Dyadobacter pollutisoli: one gene and its partner. The protein of the gene in region 1 interacts with the protein of each later gene in a pairwise test. Links are inferred from orthologs where the notes say so. Each region holds a gene or a part of one and is shown in the gene's direction. Other genes may lie near its edges.

Region 1 (9,420 bases):
TTTTGGCATTTATGGGATTAGGTGGACAGGAGATCTTTTTGGTTGCCTTGTTCGTTTTACTTTTCTTCGGTGCGAAGAAAATTCCTGAATTGATGCGCGGTTTGGGGCAAGGTATCAATGAATTCAAGAACGCTACCAAAGACGTTAAGGAGAATATTGAGAAAAGCATGGAAGACCCCAAATAACGCTTCCATTCTTATACGAGGTACAACCAGAGCCTTTAAGCATCCACTTAATGGCTCTGATTCTTTATTTACAACCCCACAAAGAAATTACATTGAAAGAGTATCTGACGCTAGCCGAAATTCAGGAAGATTTGCGTGAAGGAGGTTTGACCTGCGTCAAGTTAGTGAATCATTATCTAGAAAATATTACGTCTGCGGCCCATCTCAATGCTTTTGTTGAAGTGTACGCAGACGAGGCACTGGGAGCAGCAGCGACCGTTGACCAAAAAATAAAAGACGGAACAGCCGGAAGGCTGGCCGGGCTGGTCATCGGGCTCAAAGATGTCCTTTCCTACAAAGGTCACGGCTTACAGGCCGGGAGTAAAATCCTTCAATCCTACGAAGCTCCATACACAGGCACGGCAGTGCAGCGCCTTCTCGACGAGGACGCCATTGTGATAGGAAGGCAAAACTGCGATGAGTTCGCGATGGGTTCTTCCAATGAAAATTCTTCTTTCGGGCCGGTGTTAAACGCGGCCAATAATTCTAAAGTTCCGGGTGGATCGTCAGGCGGATCGGCAGTAGCTGTTCAGGCCGGGCTTTGCCATGCGTCCCTGGGTAGTGATACCGGCGGATCGGTTCGGCAGCCGGCTGCATTTTGCGGCGTAATCGGTGTCAAGCCTTCTTATGGGCGTGTTTCCCGCTATGGTCTTATCGCTTATGCATCGTCATTTGACTGCATCGGGCCGATTACAAAATCTGTTGAAGATGCTGCCCTGATCCTTGAAATTATGTCGGGACAAGATAATTTCGACAGCACGGTTTCAAGTAAAGAAGTGCCTGCCTATTCGTCCAAAATGGAATGGAATGGTAAGGCGAAAATAGGGTATATTCGGGAAACGATTGATAATGAGGCGATTTCTTCGGAGATTCGTCAGCAGACACTGGACGTGCTGAACCGTTTACGTGCTGAGGGGCACGAGGTAACGCCGGTTGAAATGCCTTTGCTGGATTCGTTGCTGCCTACGTATTACATTCTTACAACTGCAGAAGCAAGTTCCAATTTATCACGGTTCGACGGTGTGCGTTACGGTTACCGAAGCCCTGAATCCGTGGATCTGGAAAGCATGTATAAAAAAACCCGTACCGAAGCTTTCGGTGAGGAGGTGAGGAGAAGGATCCTGTTGGGGACTTTCGTATTGAGCGCAAATTATTATGACGCATACTATACCAAGGCGCAACGCGTTAGAAGATTGGTGCGGGAGGAAACGAACCGGTTCTTTGAGCAGTTCGATTTTCTGATTTCCCCGGTTACACCTACCACAGCCTTTACGATTGGTGAAAAGACAGAAGATCCTTTACAAATGTATCTTGCTGATATTTTCACAGTGCAGGCAAACGTTGTTGGAAATCCTGCAATCGCTATTCCCAATGGAAAAGACGACCATGGAATGCCAGTTGGAATTCAAATAATGGCTCCTTATTTTGGTGAGGAAAAAATGCTGGCCTTCGCCAGCTACCTTACCGAACTGAACAAAAAGGTTGCTGTTGAATACAATACAAATCACTAGTAAGACGCAGAAAGTCAATCTGTTTTTTTATCTTGCCGGTTACAAGTGGTTGTATTTAAACCCGAGGATTTAAAAGTAAATAATCATGCCAGAATGACGAGTTGTTTCGTGGGTTGTTCTGACAGGGTTTTATGAGCAAAAAGTAAAATGTGTTAGAGATTATTCTAATTCATCAGGCAGATTTTCAGAACGTTGAAAATTCTAAAAAGGGATATTTTATCTGTATTAATTTCATCAACAGGTACTAGCCATTGAAAACCGGGAATTGATTAACCTTCAAAAAACATTTATTGATGAGGATTTCGAAAAAAGTATTGTGGCTCGGAGCCATGTGTGTTGGATTCTGGAACTCGCCGGCTGAGGCCGTCATTCCACAGGAGAAGTTAGCAGCCGAGCCAGATACACTGGAGACTATTGCTCAGGCAGAAGAAAGTTTATTACCCTACTTACCGGAAGTAGAAGAAATTGGGGCGACACCCGCTATTCCTCAGGAACTGCTGAGAGCACGGTTCGCAAAACTGGAAAGATCAATTCCGCTTACCTATCATAAGTCCTCTCATGAATTTGTAGAATATTTTATCTACAAAAAGGCAAAGTTCACCAAAACGATGATGGAGAAAATGCCCTTATATTTTCCCCTTTTCGAAAAGACACTGCAGAAACACGGACTGCCCGTTGAGCTCAAATATCTTTCCATGATTGAATCGGGCCTAAACCCAACGGTGATCTCGCATGCCAGAGCTGGTGGCCTGTGGCAATTTATGCCTGCAACCGGCCGTGAATTTGGTCTTTATCAGGATAAATATATCGACGAACGCTTCGAACCGGTGAAGGCTACTGAAGCTGCCTGTCTGTATCTGAAACAACTTTACAGGATTTTTGGCGACTGGGAACTTGCACTCGCTTCCTATAATACAGGACCAGGCAATGTAAAACGCGCCATGCGTCGCTCACACGGAACTACATTCTGGACCATTTACAATGTACTTCCACGCGAAACGCGTTCGTATGTGCCTCAGTACGTGGCGATGAACTACATGATGAACTACGGAAATGACCACGGTATATTTCCTGAGAACACAGAGTTCCAGATCCCCAATGACACCATTCATATCAACGGCTACATTGATCTTTTTACATTTTGCAAACAAAGCAATATTGATTTCGAAGAGCTTAAACAGCTGAACCCCCAGATCACCAAAACGTCACTTCCTGATATTACAAGAGATTTTGTACTGAAAGTGCCAAGTATGCAGTTTACCTATCTGGTGAGCAACAGAAACTCCATTATGGATTCCTGTACGAGGAGATACCTGCCTACCGGTGTGATGGTTGCCCGTGTGGACAGTACTACTACGGACTCGCTCGGTAATGTTAGTGCTTTCCCGTATGCGCTGGTGAGTACCGGTCAGGAGCAGAGCGATGAGCTGGAAGATCAGGATACTGAGGAAACCATTGAACGTAGCAGGACAAAAAGATCGTCCCATACAGTTCGCAGCGGAGAAAACCTGATATCAATTGCGAAAAGGTACCGCGTTACGGTTTCGGAACTGAAAAGATGGAACCATATCCGCAGAAGCAACATTAGAAAAGGCCAGCGACTGGTTATTTACAAAGAAGTAAAAGTTAAACAGCCAACCGTAAGAATTGCGTCAACGTCGTATCAAGAGCCGGAAAAACCTGTTAAGAGAAACGACAGGCATACCAAAAAGCGCTATCATACGGTTCAGAAGGGGGATACTTTGTGGATTATTTCTCAACGTTACGGGCTTGAAATAGACCAGTTGAAAAAGAGAAACAAAATAAGGGGCAATGCGATCAAGCCGGGACAAAAACTGATCATTTCTACCTAGTGAACAAGAGTCTGAAACACACATACTATTTTTATGATTGCCTACGTTAACGGAACTGTAGTCTACAAAGATCCGGCTTATGCCATTATCGATGTATCCGGAATTGGCTACGAAGTTCGCATATCTTTACAAACCTATACTTCACTTCCGGAGCTGGGGGAACGCTGCAAGTTAGTAACGTTCCTGAATATACGGGAGGATGCCCACATACTGTACGGTTTTTGGGGAAACGATGAAAAAAGGCTTTTCCTGGATCTCATTGGGATATCTGGAATCGGGCCTTCAACAGCATTGGTAATGCTTTCTTCGCTTTCTTCGTCCGAGATCCGGCAAGGAATTATAGATGAAGATCTGCGCCTGATCCAGTCCATTAAAGGGATAGGATCCAAAACTGCTCAACGAGTTATCCTGGAATTAAAAGATAAAATCCGCAAAGAGGATTTAGTGTCAACGGGTACAAAATCGGTTGGTACGTCTTCCGGCAACATTAGAAGTGAAGCGTTGGCTGCTCTTGTTACATTGGGAATACCCAAAGCAACAGCGGAAAAAAGTCTGGACGCCATTATCAAGCGTGAAGGACAGACGATCACTGTTGAAAACCTGATAAAACTTGCGCTTCGATAATCGGAACTGTAATGATATTTGGCAAAAAAATTTACGATAGTAAAATCGTGTTGATGGATTTGAGTGTAGTTACAACCTTCTCTAAATAAGTATATTACTTTGTCATCAACGATTTACTCATTTCTGTTTAAGGCAGTTAGCATTTCAGCAGGAGCGGTACTATTAGCCAATGTTTCTGTTGATAAGAATACTCTGTATACAGCCCAGACTGAGGAATGGGCGCTTCTGGCCGACACGATCATCGAGGATACCACCAGAAAGAACCTTGACAGAACGGGCAGCCAGCTGATCATGCGGTGGAAAGACTACTATTCCAACCGGATCGCGGAACCTCGCCCCAAATCACCATTTTATCTTCGCGACCCGTCTAACATTTCGACTTCCATATTGCTGGACAGCGCCGGGAAAATAGCCGTTTCTGAAAATATCCAGACACCGGCAGGCAATCTTAATTTCCGTGCACCGGAACGAATGGACCTGGAAACTTATGACAAGATCCAGGAAGACCGAGCTTTCAAAAGCCTCTTGCGTGAGTACGCGGGAAGGCAGGATGGCAAGAGTGCGATGGGCGCACGCGGGCTTTTACCGAAGCTGGATCTGCCTCCTGGAATTTCGAAATTGCTGGGTGACGATTTTGTCAACTTCAAGCCTACCGGTTTCGTTTCGCTGGATTTGGGGCTGATGCACCAATTTCTGGACAATCCGTCTATCCCTATCCGCCAGCGGCGCAATACCCAATTCATATTCAATGAGCAGATCGCCATCAACTTTGATGCGCGACTGGGCGATCAGCTGGGTTTTCAGACGAATTTCGATACGAAGGCCAACTTCAACTTTGAGAATGCGATCAAGCTGAATTATAAGAACCCGGAAGAGAGCTTTATTCGCAAAATAGAAGCTGGAAATATCAACTGGGCGATCAACAGCCAGCTTATCCCGGGAGTTCAGAATTTGTTTGGTTTAAAAACTGATCTTCAGTTCGGAAGATTGAAGGCGACATTGGTAGCTTCACAACAAAAATCGAGTAAGGAACGGATCGTGTTACGCGGTGGTGCCCAGAACCGTGACTTTGAACTTCGCGCGGATACCTACGACGAAAACCGTAACTTTTTTCTATCTCAATATTTCAGGAACATCTACGAGAGCGCGTTGCAAAACACACCGACTATTACTTCGGGTGTGACTGTAACGAGGATTGAAGTATATGTTACCAACCGCACCACAACTACGGAATCTTTAAGGAATGTAGTCGGTTTCGCGGATTTGGGTGAACCTGCGCCTTACAAATCGGCAAACCCGAGCTTGCAGCCGATCCGGTCCACTTCTCCGGCTGACAATGCGGCTAATGGTTTATACAAAACACTGTCGGATAACAACGCTTTCAGGCAGGTTGATAACACCAACAGCGCTATTACCGCCCTGGGACTCGAAAAGACGCTGGATTATGAGTTATTGCGCGGAGCGAAACGACTTATAGTGGATCGTGACTACACGTTTCATCCGCAGCTGGGCTACATTTCTTTGACCAATGCATTGAGAAACGACGAGGTACTAGCCGTTTCTTACGAATATACATTGAACGGAAGAGCATTTAAGGTAGGGGAGCTTACCGAAGATTACCAGGCCCGAAAGGACAATGAAGTAATCGCATTGAAATTGCTGAAATCATCGACGATCCGGAACAATACGAAGCTTCCGATGTGGGACCTGATGATGAAAAATATTTACTCCCTGGGAACCAGCCAAATTGAAAAACAGGGTTTTCAGTTAAGAATTATTTATAAGGATGACCAAACTGGGATAGATAACCCCAATTTACAGGAAAGTAGCATCGCCAATGTGCCGCTCATCCGTCTCGCCGGGCTGGACCGTCTTAATCCGGTGAATGATCTGCAACCCGACGGTAATTTCGACTTTGTTGACGGCATTACGATGGATAGCAAATCCGGCCGGATCATTTTCCCGGTGCTCGAACCATTTGGTACCAACCTATCCAAAAAATTTGGAGCTGGCGAGGACCAGTTCCGTAACAAATATGTGTTCAGTGAGCTGTACCGGACTACGATGATCGATGCGCAGCAGATTACGGAACGCAACAAGTTCTTTATCAAAGGTTCGTACCAGTCGAGCGGTGGAGCGGAGGTGCAGCTGCCATTTGGTGTGCTGGAAACTTCGGTAACCGTCACTTCCGGCGGTGTACCACTTTCGCCAGGCTCTGATTATATTGTCGAAGCACAGATTGGCCGGATAAGGTTGCTGAACAGCAGCGTACTGAACTCAGGGCGAGAGATCGTCATCGAATATGAAAGACCGGATATGTTCCAGAACCAAATCAGGTCATTGTTGGGAACAAGACTTGATTACCTTGTAAACCGCGATTTGAGCCTTGGATTTACGGCTATTAAATACCGTGAGAGACCGGCAGGTTTCCTAACACGTGTATCCATTGGTAATGAGCCGGTGAATAACACGATACTTGGTTTTGATATCAATTTCCGCAAGGATGTCCCTTTCCTGACCAAATGGCTCGATGCGTTGCCTTTCCTGCAAACCAAGGAAATGTCCAGTATTCAGTTCAAAGGCGAATTTGCCAAATTGCTTCCCGGCGTTTCCAAAGATGTGAATAACCGTTCATTGGTGGACGATTTTGAAGCTACGCGTACAATTTATGACCTGTCGCGTCAGCCACAGAAATGGAGACTGGCCGCTGTTCCTCCGAAATTCCGCGAGGGGTTGGATGGGAAGACGCTTAATTACGGTTACAAGCGTGCGCGTATTTCGGCCTATACAGTTGACAATATTTTTGCGGGAGCACAAGGCCTTGGAGGAGGGTACCAGCCGCCGAGCAACCTTGATGAAGCGGACAGGGCCAATTTTTACGAAAGATTATACCTGCCAACTGACATTTTCCCAAATCGTCCCATTGCAGGATTGGTTACCTATCCGCAAAATGTGCTGGATATCGCCTACTTCCCCAGCGAAAAGGGAATGTACAATTACAATGTTGACCTGAGTCCGGATGGTCTGCTGAAAACTCCGCGCCAGAATTTCGGCGCGATCAGCCGAGCGATTACTTCGGATAATGACTTTGACAATGCGAATATCGAAAGTATAGAGTTCTGGATGCTGGACCCTTTTATCAAAGGAGATAACGGAAAAGTCCGTGACGGGTTCAAAGGCGAAAACAATACGACCGGCGGAAAACTAGTATTTAACCTGGGCGATATTTCGGAAGATGTTATTCCTGATGAGCGTTATAACTTTGAAAACGGATTGCCGATCGTTCCCAAGCAAGTTGGGGTTAACGTTGACTCTACCGCCTGGGGGTATGCCACCAAATCGCAATATCTGATCAATGCATTCAGCAATGAGTCGGGGGCGCGTGAAAAGCAGGATGTCGGTTTGGACGGTCTGAGTAATGCGGAGGAAAGAACGTTTTTTAAACAATATATAGATCGGTTGCCAGCAAACCTGACTGCTGACGCGAGGGAAAGAATAATCGCGGACCCTTCTGGTGATGATTTTAAGTTTTTTCTGGGAGCGGAGCTGGATAGTGCTAATCTGAAAGTATTGCAGCGTTACAAAAGCTACATCGGGATGGAAAACAACTCTCCCGAAAGTTTGGGAAGATCTGCGAATGTAACGCCCGCATCCACCAATGTCCCCGACGCTGAGGACATGAATGTGGATAACACGATCAACGACAATGAGTCTTATTACGAATACGAAATTGATCTGAAACCGGACCAGCTTGCAATTGGTAACGGATACATTGTGGATAAAACCATGACAGACGGCCAGAACTGGTACTTGTTCCGTGTGCCTATCAAAGAATTTTCAGGAATAGTGGGCAGTATGAATGGTTTTAAATCCATTCGGTTTATGCGAATGTACCTGACTGATTTTCAGCAGCCTGTCGTATTGCGCTTTGCACAGCTTCAAATGGTTGGTCAGCAATACCGCAAGTATACTTCCAATCTGGATGCGCCGGGATTACAGGAAGTGCCTGAGCCGTATGACGCTAAATTCACGGTTGGAACTGTCAGTATGGAAGAAAACAGTTCTGCCAGCGCCGGGGCTAACAAGTACATTTATCAGATTCCCCCGGGTTGGAAACGTGACCAGGACAATACGCAACGACCTCCATTGTTGCTCAATGAGCAGTCGATGAGCCTTTGCGTGACCGATCTGCGTGATGGCGATTCCCGTGCTGTGTTCAAAAATGTAAACCTTGACCTTTTGTTCCGCAAAAGACTTCGGATGTATGTGCACATGCAGAACGAGCAAAATGAAGACGGAATGGTGGGTGCATTCATGCGGATTGGTACTGACCTTACGCAAAACTATTACGAGATCGATCTTTCGAAATTGCAAGCGACCCGGCCTGATGTTAGTGTGGCGGAAAGTGTATGGCCCGAAGGCAACGAGATTAACATTGCCCTGGCGGACCTGATCAACGCCAAGGCGCAGCGAAACAGGCAACTGGACAAAAACCTGAGCGTACCATACACAGTTACGACGGCCGACGGGCGATATAAACTGACTGTTGTCGGAAACCCGGATTTGAGTTCGGTAAGAGTGATGATGATCGGGATGCGTAACCCGAAATCAGTGGATGAACGTTCCAAAACGTTCTGTATCTGGGTGGATGAAATGCATGTGGAAGGCTTTGACGAAACGGGCGGAATCGCTGCTATCGCTCAATTGAATGCGAAATTGGCGGATTTTGCAACATTAACTGCTTCCGGCAGGTTGGAAACATTCGGTTTCGGAAGTGTTCAGCAGCGGATCGGAGAGCGTTCGCGTAACTTCACGACTGAGTATGGTGTTTCTTCCAACATTGCTCTGGACAAGCTGCTTCCTGCCAGCTGGGGTTTTAGCATACCATTGTTTGTGAGCTACGACCGGCGAAACGTCAAGCCACATTTTGACCCGCTGGACCCTGATACGCCTTTGAATACCTCATTGGACAATCTCCTTTCGGACGAGGAGCGGGACGGTTACCGGCGAATGGTGGAGGAAAATGCTGTCAAACGAGGGATCAATTTCTCCAATGTCCGAAAGATCAAGACGAAACCCGGGGCGAAAAACCACTTTTTTGACTTCGAGAATTTCTCCTTTACCTATGCTTTTAGTGATGATAAGCGGCGGAACATTCTCACGCAGGAGTACAACCAGCGGATGTACCGCGGGGGAATTACGTATGCG
Region 2 (17,260 bases), 3.4 Mb from region 1 along the record:
CCACTTTCAATCGCCTCAAAAAGCGTGCAGATTCCATCGAAATCAGCCGGAATGTCCATGACTTCATTCTCGCCAAAGATTACTGCAAAACCAGGATCCAGTTGTTTCAGCTCATAAAAATCAGCCGTTGTTTTGCCAAAAAGATCATAAAAGCTGTCATAAACGTCCGGCATCCAGTACCAGCTTGGACCCATATCGAACGTAAAACCGCCTTCGCTAAATGTTCTCGCCCTACCTCCCGTCTCCATATTCTTTTCGAGTACGGTGACCTGCTGGCCATGTAATGCCAGGATCGCCGATGCGGCCATTCCTGCGAAGCCGGAGCCTATTACCGTTACATTACTGCTTTTACTCAATATGCCGGAAGCGTTATTTTGCATGGTTTTGGTTAAGAATTTCGATCAGGTTTTCAATGCTGGCAATCTGCGTGACTCGTTTTCCGGCATTGGCGGTTTTGGCTTGGTCATAAGAGCCAGAAATGCAGATACACATATCTTGAAAATCTGAGGTAAGCTTGTCTAGCAATGTATCTATCTGATCCTCAAATTGATTTCGGACAAAAAAGGAATAGATATGTGTAGGCTGGCTCTGCTTCACTACCACAGCCAGGTCCTGATAAGGTACCCTCGCGCCCAGGTAAATCACCTGCTTACCGTATTGCCGAATGAGGTAGCTGGCAAAGAGCAGCCCAATCTCGTGATCCTCTTCCTCATTCAAAAAGAGCACCCATTTTTGATCAGAACTGGCTGGTAGCGGTAGCGAATCAATGGCCGCAAACAATTTTTGACGTACCAGATTCGATAAAAAATGCTCCTGAGAAGGTAACAGATCATCCTTTACCCACATGAGCCCGGTGCGCACCAGGAGCGGGTAGAGGATTTTTTCGTAGGTTTTTTTTAATCCCAATCGTTTGGCTGCTCCTGTAAACAGCTCATCGAAGAGCGATACATTAAATGTGGCTATGGCGATCAGCATCTGATTGATGATCGCTTCAATATGTAGGTCGCCCTGAAACGATCGAGCAATAATTTTGTCAATTTCGTCTGCGATCTGCGCTTTGTCCAGCTTGCTGATTTTCGAAATTTTCATTCCCTGGTTTAGCAACGTGCACACATTCAGTAACTTTTTGATATGGTCATCATTATAATACCGGATGTTGGTGTCTGTCCTTTCCGGTGTGAGTAGCCCATATCGCTGCTCCCATATCCGTATAGTATGCGCTTTCATATTGCTGATTCGTTCCAGGTCGCGGATAGAGTAGGTTGACATATTTTGTTTAACGTTTTTCAAAAATAATTAAACAAAATTATTTTATCTACTTTTTGTAGGAAAATTAAAATTTGCTGCTACTTTTGATATTTAAAATATCTTATGTTTGATTTTTAAAATATCAACGGTTATGGGATCTCAGGTAATTTTTTGGTCGGTCAATATTAAGTTCCTTCGTTTACGTCAGCGGCTAAGCCAAGAGGCGCTGGCGGAGAAGCTGGGAATCAGCAGGGTAAAGCTAAATGCCCACGAAAGTGGCAGAACAGCGAACCCTACGATCGACGATCTGATCAATTTCTCTGAATTTTTCAGGATGAGCATTGACAGTATCCTCAAAATGGACCTGAGTAAGCTTTCCGATCAGAAGATCCGTGATCTCGAAGAAGGCAGTGAAGTGTTCATGAAAGGTGATCAGATCCGCGTTCTGGCCATTACTGTTGATAAGGAAGAAAAAGAAAACATTGAATACGTACCGGTTCATGCCAAAGCCGGATACCGCTCAGGGTACAGTGACCCGGAGTTTTTAGCGACGCTGCCACGGTTTAACCTGCCTACTGTTCCCAAGAATGGTACCTTTCGGATGTTTCCTACTGTCGGGGACTCCATGCTTCCGGTTCCCGAGGGTAGCGATATTATCACGCGATATGTACAGGACTGGACGTCTATAAAGCCGGAAACACCTTGCATTGTCATTTTAAGAGGCGATCAGGATTTTGTTTTCAAGCAGGTGACCATTAACAAGGATGGGACTATGCTTTTGCAATCATTCAACAAGCAATATTTCGCTTATACGGTGCCAGTATCGGAAGTGATAGAGGTTTGGGAATACTACAGTTTCCACAGCAAGGAACTTCCTGAGCCGCAGACGGATATGCAGCAATTGATGCGAATGTTGCAAGAGATGCAGAATGAAATTAAGGAGATCAAGAAGAAGTCAGGCTCCAAATAATTGTATGCTATGAAATGTAGATACTTGAAATTTTACAATTTGCCGAGGATTTTATTTCAGTATTTTCATTATCATCGAAACGCTATTAAAGCAAAATGGAAGACCTTTTTGTAAAATAGTAGAGATATTTTGTGCGGGATGACACTTTTTTGAGCAATTTGTGTAGAAATAGTGTCTGTTTGTCACGGTAACTAAATTTCTAGGAAGCGCTAGTTAGTTTTTAATACGAGGAGTGCTATATTCGTAAAGTACAATTTCGGTATTTTTTTGACCCCCGGAATTTGCCTGGTAACCCCAAACTTCCGCAGATTGGTCACAAAAAAAATGACAAGTTTTGGGTGTATTCTACCTTCGTCGAGTTAATAATCACTCGACATATGAAATTTACGAAACTTCTATCACTTTCACTTTTTACTGCTGTTGCCCTAACTTTCGGACAGGCAATGGCACAGAGCCCGACTTCTGCCTCTCTAGGCTTTAATATTTTCGTCAAAGGAGATGTTACACTTAATTCGAATGAAACAGAAGGCCCCATTGCAATAGGGGGAAACTTGATTTCAAATCAGCACCAGATCAGTTTTAATAAAGATCATGGTGTGTTCTTCGTAAAAGGTGCTTCGATTGGCCTTGCGGTTCGCGGCGGGGTGAAACTCAACAGCGGAAGTTTGCAGGTGAACGGAACCAACTACGTAAAAATCGGCCAGTGTGCTTCTGACGGATCGGTCACTACAAACCTCAAAACCTGGTATAAAGACAATAACAACGCATCTACTAATATTCGCATTACGGCGGACAATGGTGCAGGCTACGATCAAACTCCCAACATTCACATTAACTCACATCCCGATGCCTGGGGAAGCCCTGATGTAAGCGATAGCTACAATCCGGTTTGTGAGAATGTGTTTGGCACAGACGATGCAAGTAAAATTGATATCGACGGCGCGTTCATTAAGATGATCAAAAGATCCAACCAGTTGAAAGAAATGGCGGACAACCTGCCGATTCTCGACCAGAACGGCAACGAGATTCCGGGAGCTTTAATAGGACCTTATCTGGATCCGAATGCGATCGGGAACAATCCTAAAATCAGGGTTAATCCAAATGCAGTCAATGTATTGACCGTTTCGGCAGCGGTTTGGAACAAAATTGGCAATACTAACATTGAAGGCATTCCTTCCGGACCATCGTTAGGGACCAAAACCTACACAGGTCCTTTCGCACTGATTATCAACATCGTTGATTTTCCTACTTTTAGTGCCATGAACGGCGGAAGCACGAAGATCAATTTCCCAAGTGTGGGCGGTCTTTCTGATCCACAGGGTAGCTACGTGATATACAACTTTCCGGACGCAACCAATACGCTTACATTGGGTGGTGGAACACCCATTCACGGGACGATTTTTGCGCCTTGTGCTAATCTGATTAAAGAGAACAATGGTAACATCAACGGCCAGATCATCGCGAAAAGTTACATTCATAATGGTGACGAAATTCACTTCTGGCCATTTCTGCCTTCAATTCCTGAACCTGCGGAAAAAAAGATTTCAGTAGTCGCCAACTCAAAATGTTTTAAAAATGCGCCGTACCTTGACTATGTGATTACGCCTGCAAACTTTGATGCTACTGGCAAGAAAGCTAAAATCGAATGGATCAATTCCGAAGGAAAAGTGATCCAGGAAGACAATGACAGGGATTTGTCGGGTAGCATACTCTTCCCCGGTGCAGCAGTGGACGGCGATGGAAATGGTATGGCCTGGCCTGGATGGGTTAAAAACGGTAGCAAATGGGAGGAGACCGATGATCGTAACGGGTCCCTGCGCATTTTGGGTGCAACGATCCGCGTTACAGTGGATCCCTGGACAGTAATCAGCATTACCTATCCTGAATCTGAGGGGACTTGCTACACCAGCCCTCCTCCGGGATCGACATTGCCGGTAACATTGGCGAGTTTCACTGCCAGCAATGATAACTGCGATGTGAAATTGAAATGGGTGGTGACCGAATCGAAGGATTTCTCACATTTTGTGGTTCAGCGCTCTACTGATGCAAAAACTTTTGTAGCTGTGAGTCGCATCGATTACAGTGCAAGCAAAAGCGAATACAGCTTTAAAGATTCCCCCTATTCATCGGAAACTACTCCTTCAAGATATTACTACTATCGTTTACAGCAGGTTGACACCGACGAATCGTTCGAATACAGTGCGATCCGCAGCGTAGAGGCAGGGCAGTGCGACGCGAGACTTGCGGTGGATTTTTATCCAAATCCAACACAGGATGTGGTGAATGTGAAAAGTTTCTCTCCTCTGAAAAAGTTTGAAATACTGACTTTGGGCGGAAAACGGGTGTATGAAATGCTGCCCGGCCAGAACCAAACAGAATTAAAAGTGAATGTCCAGGCTTTTGCTCAGGGTTTATATATCGTGAACGTGGTGAATGCGGAAGGAAAATATTCCTCCAAAATCCTGAAAAAGTGAGAGTCTGATCTTATATAGCGTTATGTGAAGCTTAAAACTGTCGGCCATTTTGGTTGGCAGTTTTTTATTTTCAAACCAGTTTCCGGCCTTTCCACATGTATTCGCTTTGCTGCGCGACCAACCCAAAAAAGCAGACATAAAACGGATAGAAAACCTGGGTAACGGGGATATACCAGACCGACTTGGGTTTTTGAAGAAACTGTAACACCGTGCCCAGAAATAACCATTCAGGCAAGCATTTCAGCGCGGCCAAAATTAGAAAGGCGTTCAAAGTGATGTGGCCAGAGAGAAGCAGCGGACCGGTGAGCAGGAATGAAAAATTGCTCATAAAGATATAGAGCGCTAAAATAAGTGGTGTGCGGCTTTGATAGTGCTTCCATTTGCTAGCCCATCTTTTTCGTTGCCGAAAAAACCCCGCCCAATTTTTGTGAGGTGAAGTGCTTACGACCGCCTGTGGATTTTTGAGAAAATGAATGCTGCCGGGATACTTTGCGGCAATTTTATGCATTAAAAATTCGTCATCGCCGGATGCAATGTGCCGTACGCCGTCAAATCCGTCGACTGCCAGAAATGCTGCCTTCTCGTAAGTCAGGTTGGCGCCGTTACATAATGACGGATATCCAGCCGAAATGGCGCTCGCCCCGCTGCCGATCAGGCTTGCGAATTCGACAGTTTGCAAATGATCCGTCAGGGAAGTTTCTTCGGAAAAGGTAACCGGCGCGCTGATCAGCCTGGCACCTGTCACTTTGTGGCAGGTAGCGATGGCTTGGAGCCAGCCCGGTTGTACACGGCAGTCACCGTCGGTAGTGACGATCAGATTTCCTTTTGCGCTGCCTATCGCCGTTTCGATCGCCCTTTTCTTTGGCGAGCTCGTAGCGATGTCAGGCAATGATATCAGCCGAATGTTGCAAGCTGCATGTTGACTGATATCGTTGACGACCTTGGCCGTATTATCCGTAGAGCTGTCATCCATGACCAGTACCTCGAATTGCGAAAATGAAAAGGATTGATGGGCCAGATCTTGCAAGAGTGCACCGATATTTTCCTCTTCATTCCGAACCGGAATAATCACGCTGATAAAATCAGGAGAGTTAACCGCTGAGTCGCGGAAACTTTTTATTTTATTCCAAAAATAAGTAAGCCACAGCGTGAATATGGCATAGCTCACTATAAAAACTACAATGACAGGAAGCAGCCAGGAAAGAAGGTATTGTTCGATCATCGGTTCCGTTTCAATTTATATTTCCAGATCAGAAATATGCCGATCAGGATGGGGCCTAGCACATTCACGATCCAGACCATAAAGGTAGCTGCAATGACTTTCTCTGCGGGAAGACCGTAGGAAGCAAACACCAGCAGTGCCGTAAATTCCCTTAAACCCAGGTCGCCGAGCACATTTACGGCCGGGATCAATGTTTTGGCAAGAAATATCAGCGAAACGCAGGAAGCTAATTCCAATGCAGGTATAGGAAATTCAAAGAGGGAGAGTGCGAGGACAAACTGCGTCAAAAATACAAGGTATCGTAAGCTGCCATAGAAAGCCGACAGGCTGAGTTCTTCGCCCGTGTATGCACCTATGATGCGCAGGTAGGAGTGGATTTTTTGTATTGTCGAATTTTTTGGGTGCCAGTCGGTGAGCTGCCTCCTGAATGCAACTGCCAGTACGCCGAGCAGCAATATCGTGATGAGCAGAATGCTTAGCATTTGCTTCGCAGCGGGTGACAGGGCGAGTTTTTCCTGCAAATGAAACCATCCTACCGCGCCGGCAGCCACGGAAATGTAGAACTGAATGCCGTTGGAGACGATCGCGGCTCCGATCGCTTCCAGCCGCCTGTCCGACTTCAATGCTGCCACCCGGCCAATCGTATCGCCAAGCTGCGCAGGTGCCGCGACGCCTACCGCGAGGCCGGTTAATGTTCCGCGAAAAGCATCCCAAAAGCTAAGTACTGCTACTTTTTGAGCTAGTTTCTGCCATTTCAGGCTTTCTAGCGCCCAGTTTGCAGGGACGAGGAAAAGCATGAATGCAATGATAGGGAAGTGGTCTGCCGTGAGTATGCTACCAAATACATTACCGACGTCAGAAATGCCTTTTTGTTCGTTTGTAAATGTCCGGTAAATGTAGCTGAGGATCAATACCGTAACCGCCAGCTTGCCCAGCCAGAGCAGGTTTCGCCGGTTTCTTTTTTCTTTTGGAGGGGAGAGTTCCTTATCTTGCACCATGATTAAAATGCAGCAAACCGAAGCTACCGAAAAGGTGATTATTGGAGTAGATCCTGGTACCCAAATCATGGGCTACGGCGTAATTTCGGTCAAAGGCCAGCAAATTTCTTTGGTTCAATATGGTGTGATTCATTTGAGCAAATATACTACCCACGAGTTGAAGTTAAAGAAAATCTTTGAACGCATTACCCAGCTGATCGAGGATTATCTGCCGGACGAAATGGCTATCGAGGATCCTTTTTATGGCAAAAATCCTCAATCGATGCTCAAATTGGGACGGGCGCAGGGCGTGGCGATGGCAGCTGCACTGGCCAGAAATATACCGATCGTTGAATATTCCCCAAAGAAAGTAAAGCAATCCGTGACCGGCAGCGGGAGCGCGTCCAAAGAGCAGGTTGCCTACATGCTTGAAAAGATCCTTAAAATGGAGCTAAGCAAGGAATTCATGGACGCAACCGACGGTATCGCGATAGCCATATGTCATCAGTACCATGCCAATTCCCCGGCAACAATAGCAACAGGCTCTTCCAAAAAGTCGAAAAAAGGAGGTTGGGGCGCGTTTGTAAGCGAAAATCCCAGCCGTGTGAAATGACCCTATTTGGCCATTTTAAGCGATTTGACAGTACTTCCTGCTTTTAACTGATAAATGTAAATTCCTGAGTTCAGCTGGTTTCCATCGACTTTGGCAAAGTGCCAGCCTTCTGCTAAAAGCCCTTTTTTCAGTTCCGCGATTTTTTGTCCCCGTACATTATACAGGTTAAGAATGGTTTCCTCGGGCTGCGGTAGGTAAAAGGCGATTTCACCCGCAGCTGTTACCGGGTTGGGTGTGTTTTGAAGCAATGTAATTTCAGTAGGACGGTTCAATGATACCGGAACTACACTGGACTTTGTCTGGCAGCCACCCCGATTGGTAATGCTCACGGTGTAATCCCCCGACTGGTCAGCAATGATGGAGGAAGTGGTTGCATTGGCGATATCCATGCCGTTCCGCTGCCACTGATACGTCAGTCCGGCACCTTCGCTGGTGTTTAACATGACCTTGAATTTATCGGTTGCCACCATCGATATTTCGGCAGGCGTGGCGCTATGAACGGTAAATGCTTTGCTGATGTTGCTTGCGACCGCCGGATTGCTCGTTACAGTTTGGAGCGTGTAATTGCCTTTCAAGATAGACTCTGGAAGTTTGACCTGGAACACATTGCCGTTTTTCGAAAGGGCTGGTACCATCGTAATTGCGCTGCTTTCAGTATTTTTTAATGCAAATGTGGTCTCATTGTCTTTGGCAAAAGTGGAATTGGAAGTGATCGTCACGTCGGCCACATTACCTGCGCAATAGTCCGTTTTCGGTTCAAATCGCTGGATTTTGTTTTCTTCGAATGTGTGAATTTCGCCGCCGCTGGTCAGTATCAGGAGTTTATCATTGAAAATGGTGAGGTCAAACGGCTCTTTGAAAAAGTTAAGCCCGTCCTGGTAAACATTCAATTTCTGATCAATGTAAGTGATCAATGCATGGTTTTGAATGTCCTGGTCATATATCGTGTAGGAAGCCAGGTACATTTCATTTTGTTTCCCAAATACCAATTTTCGGATCGGATACGCTGAAAAAGCATTCATGATTTCCCACCGCTGCAAATCGCGGTTCAATTTTGCGACGCCCCATTCTCCGAAAGCGTAGCAGGTCTTTTCGTTATCAAAAGCCAACCCGGCCAGCCCTCGCCAGTTTGCAAAAAATGGCTGGGTCGACCACACGTTATTTTTGCTGGTCCATACGCCGCCTCCTTCCATCACCGTCCAGATCTGCTCATCCTGATCCATAGCAATGCTGACGGATTTGTTGCTTTGCAGCATTCTTTCATCAAAAAATTCCCACTTCCCGTCCTGAAAATGACCCACACCTTTATTGGATGTTTTGAAAAATATACCATTGTTTTCGGTAGGCATGATCGCGCTGTATTCATCCATATAAAATGCCTCAGGCGACGTGAAGCTTTCAAAACTGTTGCCCGATTTCCGAACCAGCTTATTGACCTGATCGATCATATAAACATCCCCTTTTTTGGAGACGCCGAAGAAATTCATGATGTTAGGGCTTTTACCATTTGATGTAGAAGACAGGTGTGGCTGCCAGGTTTTCAGGTCACTGGATGAGTAGTAGCCGCTGAAAATATCATATACAAATAGCTCAGAACCAATGTTGTAAAATCTGTTTTTGACAAAGTTGCTGTTGGCATAATGGGTCGCCTGCAGATTTTGTGAAACCACACCAAGATACTCAAAACGCTCGTCGAGGTAGCCTGTCGTAAACTGGCCCGTGGACCAGCCTGAGTACAATTTCGGTGCCCATTGCACCATTGACCGCATATAATAGGAAGTATTTTCAGCCAATGTCGGCTGGAAGAGCATTTTGTTGGAGTACCACTGGTTCAGGTCATTGGAAACAGTGGTGCCGGTGTAAGCGATATTTTTGAAATCAGGATCAGTTGCAATCTCCATTTTACCTGTAATACCTTTGTCATGGAGCGTAGTTTGGAATAAAAGCGATGCCAGCAGCGGTTTGCTTGATGTTTTTTCGACCCGGTTCAAGCTCCATAAGTCGGCGCTCCATGCTTGCGGTAGGTAGGAAACAGCGGACCATTTACTCCAAGTATTGCCGCTATTGACCCTGAAACGCGCATTATAGAGTTTGTATTTTTCAAAAGTCACAGGGAGCGAAAATGTCTGAAATGCGTGAGGGGTGGCGTCGAGCTGCCAGCTGTAAACTTTGTTTTCATAATAATCCGTAACCTCCACTTCATAGGAGCTGATATCGGTGTATTTGTGAAACATACCACTCACTTTTCCGTAGTTGTCAACCGCAATTTTCAATAATAATGGCGGTTCACTGTTGTTTGAAAAAGGTGAGATGGTGAAGCCAACCGATGGAGACCATCCTTCCGCACTGAACTGGTTTTCGGTCCGGTAGCGTGCAAAATAGGAGCCCTCGCTTTGGCCAAATGATTGGAAATAAGATTGTTTGATCAATGTATCTTCTACGATCTGGGTAAATGCTTCGTCCTTTGCGATCTGAAACCTGTAATTTTCGACGCGCAGCGATGCGTACCATTCAAATGAAGGAGTATTGTTGACAGCTCCCGGATCGAGATTATTCAATGTGAGCAATCCGGAACGGGTTGGTTTTTCATTGAAAGCGCTGAGCTTGAAACTGGGCTGTAACTTACCTTCGGCATAGTCGCGCATCAGGTTCTGACAAAGCGGATGAAAGCTCAGTACCGAGCGGCAATAGGACATGATCGAACCGTTGACACCTTCGGGATATCCATCTTCACATTCAGCATTGGTGGATTCGAGATTGGTGCAGCGGTCAATAGGGCCGCCCGGCCAGTAGCAGCTGTGCGTATGCGGGGAGCCGAGGGTATGGCCAAGCTCGTGACAAAGCAAATCGACTGATACTGCATTGCCTTCCGGGCGCGGGAAATTGGAAGAGCACATCCGGTAGCCACCATAAAACCAACCATCCCTGCACGATAAACTTACCACAGCGTCTCTTTCCTCGTGCCGGTTGGAGGTCCAGTAGTTGAGGACATTGCTGAAATAATCACCGTCCTGTTCCAGCGCGTAAGGCTCGGGTTTATCCCAGATATAAATAAAACTGACGGTGAGTTTGATGTTTACATCCCTTTCAAAAACGTCGGACGCTTCCTGAATGAACCGGTATGCTTCTTTGGTGATCTTGTCTTTGTCCCCGCCGTACAATAAGTAGGTTTTGTAGTTAATGTCCAGCGCAATTCTGTATTCCAGCTTTTCTTCCGCGCCGAGTCTTGCCTTCGTCAGGTCTTTTGTCTTTGAATATTTGGCCAGGTAAGATGCAGCCAGTGAATCATTGGTGCCACAGCTGGGAGGGGTTTTCTGGCCAAAGGCAGGCCCCAGCAGAAGCAGGAGAAAGAGAGCGAGCAACAGCTTGTAAGCGGTATATATTTTCATAATTGGTTCAAGATAGAGGAGCGTTGATGTGGTACTATTCCCTGTACTCTCAGGACAATATTAATCGGGGAAACGTTGCAGCCGTTTTAATCATAACATTAAAAAAATTTAATGGTACTAATCGAATAAATGTTTCGACTAATCAAACGTTTGTTTGAAAAAATCAAACGATCGTTTGATTTTTATTTTTTGGCCTTTTATCTTTGTGCGGTCATTGACATTCGAAGTAACCATAGCCTTGTTAATGAGATAGTTAAATGGAATACAGCGCAAAACAATTGCAGATTATAGAGGTCGCGGAGCGGTTATTTTCCCAAAAGGGTTTTGCAGGGACTTCGGTAAGGGACATTGCACAGGAGGCAGACGTGAATGTCTCGATGATATCCTATTATTTCGGTTCAAAGGAAAAGCTGATTGAAGCATTGTTCGAGATCCGGATGTCGGAGTCGCGTTCGAGATTGGAAACGCTTGTCCAGAGCGAGGATCTGAATCCGATCCAGAAGATCAACATGCTGATTGATAATGCGATTGACAGATTGATGGGAAACCAGTGCTTCCATAACATTATGCTGCGGGAGCAACTTTCGAGCGAAAGAACGCCGGTTATATCGGATCATATCAGGAATTTGAAGTTGCGAAACCTGGAACTGATGCAGCAACTTGTCCGCGAAGGGCAAGAAGCTGGGGTGTTTCGCAAAAACATCGATATGAGCCTGATGTCCACGACCTTATATGGCACGATTAATTATGCGATAGCGACACAGGAATTTTACAGAAAAATCAATGATCTGGAAAATATGGAAGAGGAGGAATTCCAGAAGTATCTCCGGAAAAGATTGAGCCAACACCTTAAAAGTTTATTTAAATCGACAGTTACAAATGAACACCACATCGAAAACTAAAAGAATGGTTTCTGTGGCTACCGCGATCGTCTGGATTGTGGCCACGGCTCATTCATATGCCCAAACCACACGCACAATCAAGTTGGAAGAAGCCATTGAAATGAGTTTGAAAAACAGCAAACAACTCAAATTAAGCCAGACGAATGTTGATATGGCCGGTTTAAATATCCGCCAAATCAAAGAGAACCAGCTGCCTACTTTGAGTGTATCGGGCTCTTATTTAAGGGTTAATACGCCAAACATTGACCTTAAAATCAAACAAAGCGGAAACGATAGCACCGGAAGCTCGGGCGGTACGCCGGCGGTACATCAGGCGATGTATGGCATGGCAAGTGCGTCATTGCCCCTTTTCTCAGGTTTCAGATTTAAGTACGGCCTGGAATCGGCACATTACCTGGAACAGGCTGCCAAACTGGACGTCGAAAACGACAGGGATGCGATCATTCAGAACACCGTAGCGGCTTATAGCAATCTTTATAAAGCAAAAAAATCGGTTGACCTTGTTTCAGAAAACCTGCTGCGGGAACGTCAGCGTGTGGAAGAATTTACAAACCGTGAAAAAAACGGAATGCTGGCAAGAAATGACCTGATGAAAGCAAAACTACAGGAATCGAATGTTGAACTGGCGCTTTTGACGGCCGAGAATGATCTGAAAGTGACGACGATCAATATGAACCTGATCCTGGGAATGCCGGAAAACACTGCGCTACTAGCAGATTCTGCCAGTTTTATCACATTGAAAGAAGAGGGCAATGCAGGAGAATGGGAGCAAACGGCTTTGACACACAGAAAAGACATCGCTGCCAATGGTATCCGCCAGAAAGCTGCTGACACGGATATTAAAGTAGTAAAGGCTGATTTTTATCCAAGCGTCGCGCTGACAGCCGGATATGTCGCATTGAATATTCCGGGAGTGGCCATGATTCCGAATGCAGTGAACGCTGGTATAGGTTTTAAATATGATATCGGCGCATTGTGGAAGTCGGGCGCGAAAATGGCGCAGGCCCGGACGAAAGTTTATCAGCTCAAAACCAACGAGGAAGTGCTGCTGGACCGTATTCACCTGGAAGTCAATACTGCTTATTACAATTATGTGTTGAGCAAAAGGAAAATTGATGTGTATGCCAAAGCAGTGGAGCAGGCGAACGAAAATTACCGGATTACCAAAAACAAGTACGATAACAGCCTGGTAACCACCACCGAACTACTAGACGCAGACGTTGCCCAGGTTCAGTCCAGAATCAACTACGAAACCGCCAAAGCAGACGCTATAGTAGCCTACAAAAAACTAGAACAAACAGCCGGAGTAATCAACTAACCATCGCACCGGCAAACATTCATCGCACCGGCGACCGGTCATTCACTAATTCAATCATTCAGTCATTATATATATGGAAACCAACCAAAACACATCAGCAACCGAGGAAACTGCACCTAAAAAGAAAAATTACCGCTTCATTATTATTCTTGGTGTATTGATCGCCGTAGGAGGAAGCTGGGGTTTTACAAAGTATAACCACGGCCTGCACCACGAAGAAACAGATGACGCACAGATAGATGCCAATATCAGTCCTGTAATCCCAAGAATATCAGGCTATGTGACAGCCATTAAAGTAAAAGACAATCAGTTCGTGAAAAAAGGAGACACGCTGATCGTACTCGATAACCGCGATCAGATCATCAAATTGGAACAAGCGAAAGCTGCTTATGCTGGTTCGGAAGGAAGCCTTGTGGTTGCCAATGCGACTACCAATGCATCTGCGGCGAGCGGAATTACTTATGAAGCAAATGTATCCATTGTAGAAGCTCAGATCGAAGAAGCGAAAGTGAATGTGTGGAGAGCGAACCAGGATTTCGCGAGATATGAAAATCTGATCAAGGACCATTCGATCACACAACAGGAATTTGAGCAGGCTTCGGCTGCCAAACAAAAAGCGGAACGTCAGCTGGCGGTGCTGGTAGCACAGAAAAATGCAGCGGAACGTCAGGCGAAGGCTGCTGGCAAGCAAACACGCGCTACTTCTGTACAAACGAGCGTAGTAAATGCTAACATTAAAGCACGTCAGGCTGAGATCGATAATGCAGAACTGAACTTGTCATACACTGTGATCACAGCTCCGACTGATGGCCGCGTTTCCAAAGTGAATGCACAACTGGGACAGTTTTTACAGGCAGGACAACAGCTTTTCAGCATTATTTCAACGACAGAGCCCTGGGTTGTAGCCAATTTCAAGGAAACACAATTGACCAAAATGAAGCTGGGCCAGAAAGTTCGCATACACGTAGATGCTTACCCGGATCATGAGTTTGAAGCAAAAGTAGCGTCATTTTCACCTGCTACCGGAGCACGTTTTGCCCTGCTGCCTCCTGATAATGCGAGTGGTAACTTTGTAAAAGTAGTGCAACGCCTGCCGGTAAGAATTGAGTTTACACAAGCGCAGGATGAAAGAATTTCAGAATTACGTCCCGGAATGAACGTGTTCGTAGATGTAGAATTGAACTAAGGATCGGAACTTGATTCTAAACCAATATTAAATGGAATTACAGGAATCACTCGTCGAATACGGCTCGCGCAGGGTCATTATCACGATCACAGCCGTATTGTGCGCATTGCTTGAAATCGTGGATACCACGATCGTCAATGTAGCGCTCAACGACATGCGCGGGAATTTGGGCGGTACGTTGTCAGAAGTTAGCTGGGTGATCACGGCCTATGCCATTGGTAACGTGATCATTGTGCCTATGACTAGCTGGCTTTCGCAACAGTTTGGCCGCCGGAATTATTTTGCTGCCTCCATTATCATTTTTACCGTGGCATCATTTCTCTGCGGTAATGCAGATAACATCTGGGAACTGGTATTTTTCCGGTTGATCCAGGGACTTGGCGGAGGTGCCTTGCTGGTGACTGCTCAAACACTGATCACAGAGAGTTACCCACCCGAAAAGAGAGGAATTGCCCAGGCTATTTATGGTTTGGGAGTAATTGTGGGACCTACATTGGGTCCGCCGCTGGGAGGTTACATTGTCGATAATTACAGCTGGCCTTACATTTTTTACATCAATATTCCTTTGGGTATCATTGCGGCCATGCTTACGCTGCAATTTGTAAGAAGCCCGAGATTCTCAGTGAAAAAGACAGCCAGTGAAATCGACTGGTGGGGAATTGTCCTGCTGGCAGTGGCTGTGGGCTCGCTTCAATATGTGTTGGAAAAAGGACAGGAAGAAGATTGGTTCAATGACGAGATCATTGTTTTGCTGACAGTTACGGCAGTATTTGGCTTCTTCTTCTTTATCTGGCGGGAGCTTACTTACAAAAATCCGATCGTGAATCTCAGGGTACTGTCCAATGGAAACCTTCGGGTTGGTACCATCCTCTCATTCATATTAGGTTTCGGATTATACGGTTCCACATTCATCATTCCATTGTATACCCAGGCCACATTAGGCTGGACGGCTACGCAATCGGGGATGCTGATGGTACCTGCGGCGATTGTGACGGCGATGATGATGCCGGTCGTGGGTCAGCTGCTGCAACGGGGCGTGAAACAACAGTACCTCGTCGCGCTGGGAATGATATTCTTTTTCGGATACAGTTATTGGGGATACCTGATCCTGTCACCGGATACTGGCAGCGACGCGTTTTTTAATATGTTGATCGTGAGGGGAATTGGTCTTGGATTATTGTTTGTACCCATCACCACACTCGCCTTATCGACATTGAAAGGCCGTGAAATCGGCGAGGGAGCTGCATTCACCGGGATGATGCGCCAGTTGGGCGGATCGTTTGGGGTAGCGGTGATCACCACCTTCATCGCGCGGCAGAATATGTTTCACCGCAATGATCTGGTTAGTAAGCTGGATATTAACAATCCTGCTGTGCAACAACGGGTTGAGGGCTTGCAGCGTACTTTTATGGGAAAAGGAATGACTTCCGACATCGCTTTGAAAAGCGGCTATAAAATGCTTGACTTTACAGTCTCCAAGCAGGCGCAGGTGATGTCGTATATGGATGTGTTCCTGTACCTGGGCGTGATGTTCCTGATATGTGTTCCATTCGTTCTCTGGACCCGCAGCGGCAAAACCAAAGTCGATGCCTCGGCTGTACATTAACATGTTTTAAGTGTAGTAGTAATATTGAAGAAGCTTTCCTGTTCGGGGAGGCTTCTCTTTTTTGTATTTATCTGGTTAGCTACCTACATTGCTTTGAAAAACCTTCATCGTGCAATTAACAAACACTTCCAATAACTGGTGTACCAGGGCGATAACGAAAATTGAGGCGGATTATCAGCGATCGGCGGATACGCATTTGATTCCGCTGATTTTGCCAGCTTTTCCGGACATTGATTTTTATTTCAAAGACGAGTCCACACATCCCTCCGGGAGCTTGAAACACCGCCTGGCGAGGTCGTTGTTTTTATATGCCCTTTGCAATGGCTGGGTTCACGAGGGTACTACCATTGTGGAGGCTTCCAGTGGCTCTACGGCTGTTTCAGAAGCGTATTTTGCAAGATTATTGGGTCTTCCTTTTATTGCTGTGATGCCTAAATCCACCAGTCAAGACAAGATCCAGGCCATTGAATTTTATGGAGGGCAATGTCATTTTGTCGATCATCCGGCCCAGGTTTACGAAGTTTCAAGGCAGATCGCCCATGAAAACGACGGCCATTTTATGGATCAGTTTACTTATGCGGAACGAGCGACTGACTGGCGTGGTAATAACAATATCGCAGAATCTATTTTCAGGCAAATGCAGTTTGAAGCCTATCCGGTACCCACCTGGATCGTAACCGGCGCGGGCACGGGCGGTACCTCCGCGACATTGGGCAGGTACGTGCGGTACGAACGATATGCAAGCCGCGTATGCGTGGTAGACCCAGAAAACTCTGTGTTTTTTGACTATTGGAAAAATAATGATGCCGCCATTTGCAGCGAGCATGGCTCCAAAATAGAAGGTATCGGGCGTCCGCGGGTGGAGCCTTCCTTTGTCAGAACGGTGGTGGACCATATGATCCAGGTACCGGATGCGGGGAGTTTTGCAGGCATGAAAATGCTTTCGGCACTCATTAACCGAAAGGTAGGCGCTTCCACAGGGACCAATTTCTGGGGTGTACTGCAACTGGCTTTACAAATGAGGGATAACGGCGAAAAAGGCTCCATTGTAACGCTCATCTGCGATTCGGGTGAACGGTACCAGGATACTTATTACAGTGAAAAGTGGCTCGCCGACAATGGTTTCCTTGACGATTTGAACAAAGAAATGTCCAAACTCTTCCTGCTGACTGGTTACCCGGCGAAAACTGCCTAATTTTGCCCGAAATGTTTCAGAATTACCGTGCACCAGAATTACTATTTTTTAAAACAACTTGCTCCGAAGCTTCATGACGAACTGGCCGGCAAACAATTTATCGAAGCCTTCAGTCAGGAGAAAGACGAGCTGATTATGGTGTTTGCGGATCAGGGCGATG

Evidence for each region.
Region 2: the proteins of ruvA (region 1) and ruvC interact in binary tests that used the Escherichia coli proteins (3 or more experiments, as listed by UniProt). The link is inferred for Dyadobacter pollutisoli from one-to-one orthologs.

Annotation. Positions count from the first base shown.
Region 1 is NZ_CP112998.1:6,961,828-6,971,247, forward strand. What follows is about bases 2,511-5,416. They hold ruvA (Holliday junction branch migration protein RuvA), read left to right. Parts: upstream 2,511-3,621; coding sequence 3,622-4,212; downstream 4,213-5,416. Other genes in these bases: ON006_RS28970 (lytic transglycosylase domain-containing protein), read left to right, coding at 2,511-3,588; sov (T9SS outer membrane translocon Sov/SprA), read left to right, coding at 4,312-5,416. Outside these bases: ON006_RS28960 (Sec-independent protein translocase subunit TatA/TatB), read left to right, coding at 1-185; Asp-tRNA(Asn)/Glu-tRNA(Gln) amidotransferase subunit GatA, read left to right, coding at 278-1,735; more of ON006_RS28970, read left to right, coding at 2,029-2,510; more of sov, read left to right, coding at 5,417-9,420. UniProt on the Escherichia coli protein: The RuvA-RuvB-RuvC complex processes Holliday junction (HJ) DNA during genetic recombination and DNA repair.
Region 2 is NZ_CP112998.1:3,518,220-3,535,479, reverse strand. Bases 5,814-8,711 are described here. They hold ruvC (crossover junction endodeoxyribonuclease RuvC), read left to right. Parts: upstream 5,814-6,919; coding sequence 6,920-7,504; downstream 7,505-8,711. Other genes in these bases: ON006_RS14350 (zinc-dependent metalloprotease), read right to left, coding at 7,507-8,711; ON006_RS14360 (lysylphosphatidylglycerol synthase domain-containing protein), read right to left, coding at 5,911-6,912; ON006_RS14365 (glycosyltransferase), read right to left, coding at 5,814-5,914. Also shown: crtID (bifunctional phytoene desaturase/3,4-desaturase), read right to left, coding at 1-380; ON006_RS14380 (MerR family transcriptional regulator), read right to left, coding at 370-1,269; ON006_RS14375 (XRE family transcriptional regulator), read left to right, coding at 1,400-2,218; ON006_RS14370 (choice-of-anchor A family protein), read left to right, coding at 2,596-4,692; more of ON006_RS14365, read right to left, coding at 4,763-5,813; more of ON006_RS14350, read right to left, coding at 8,712-10,893; ON006_RS14345 (TetR/AcrR family transcriptional regulator), read left to right, coding at 11,151-11,795; ON006_RS14340 (TolC family protein), read left to right, coding at 11,773-13,113; ON006_RS14335 (HlyD family secretion protein), read left to right, coding at 13,187-14,299; ON006_RS14330 (DHA2 family efflux MFS transporter permease subunit), read left to right, coding at 14,331-15,905; ON006_RS14325 (PLP-dependent cysteine synthase family protein), read left to right, coding at 16,015-17,100; ON006_RS14320 (NFACT RNA binding domain-containing protein), read left to right, coding at 17,128-17,260.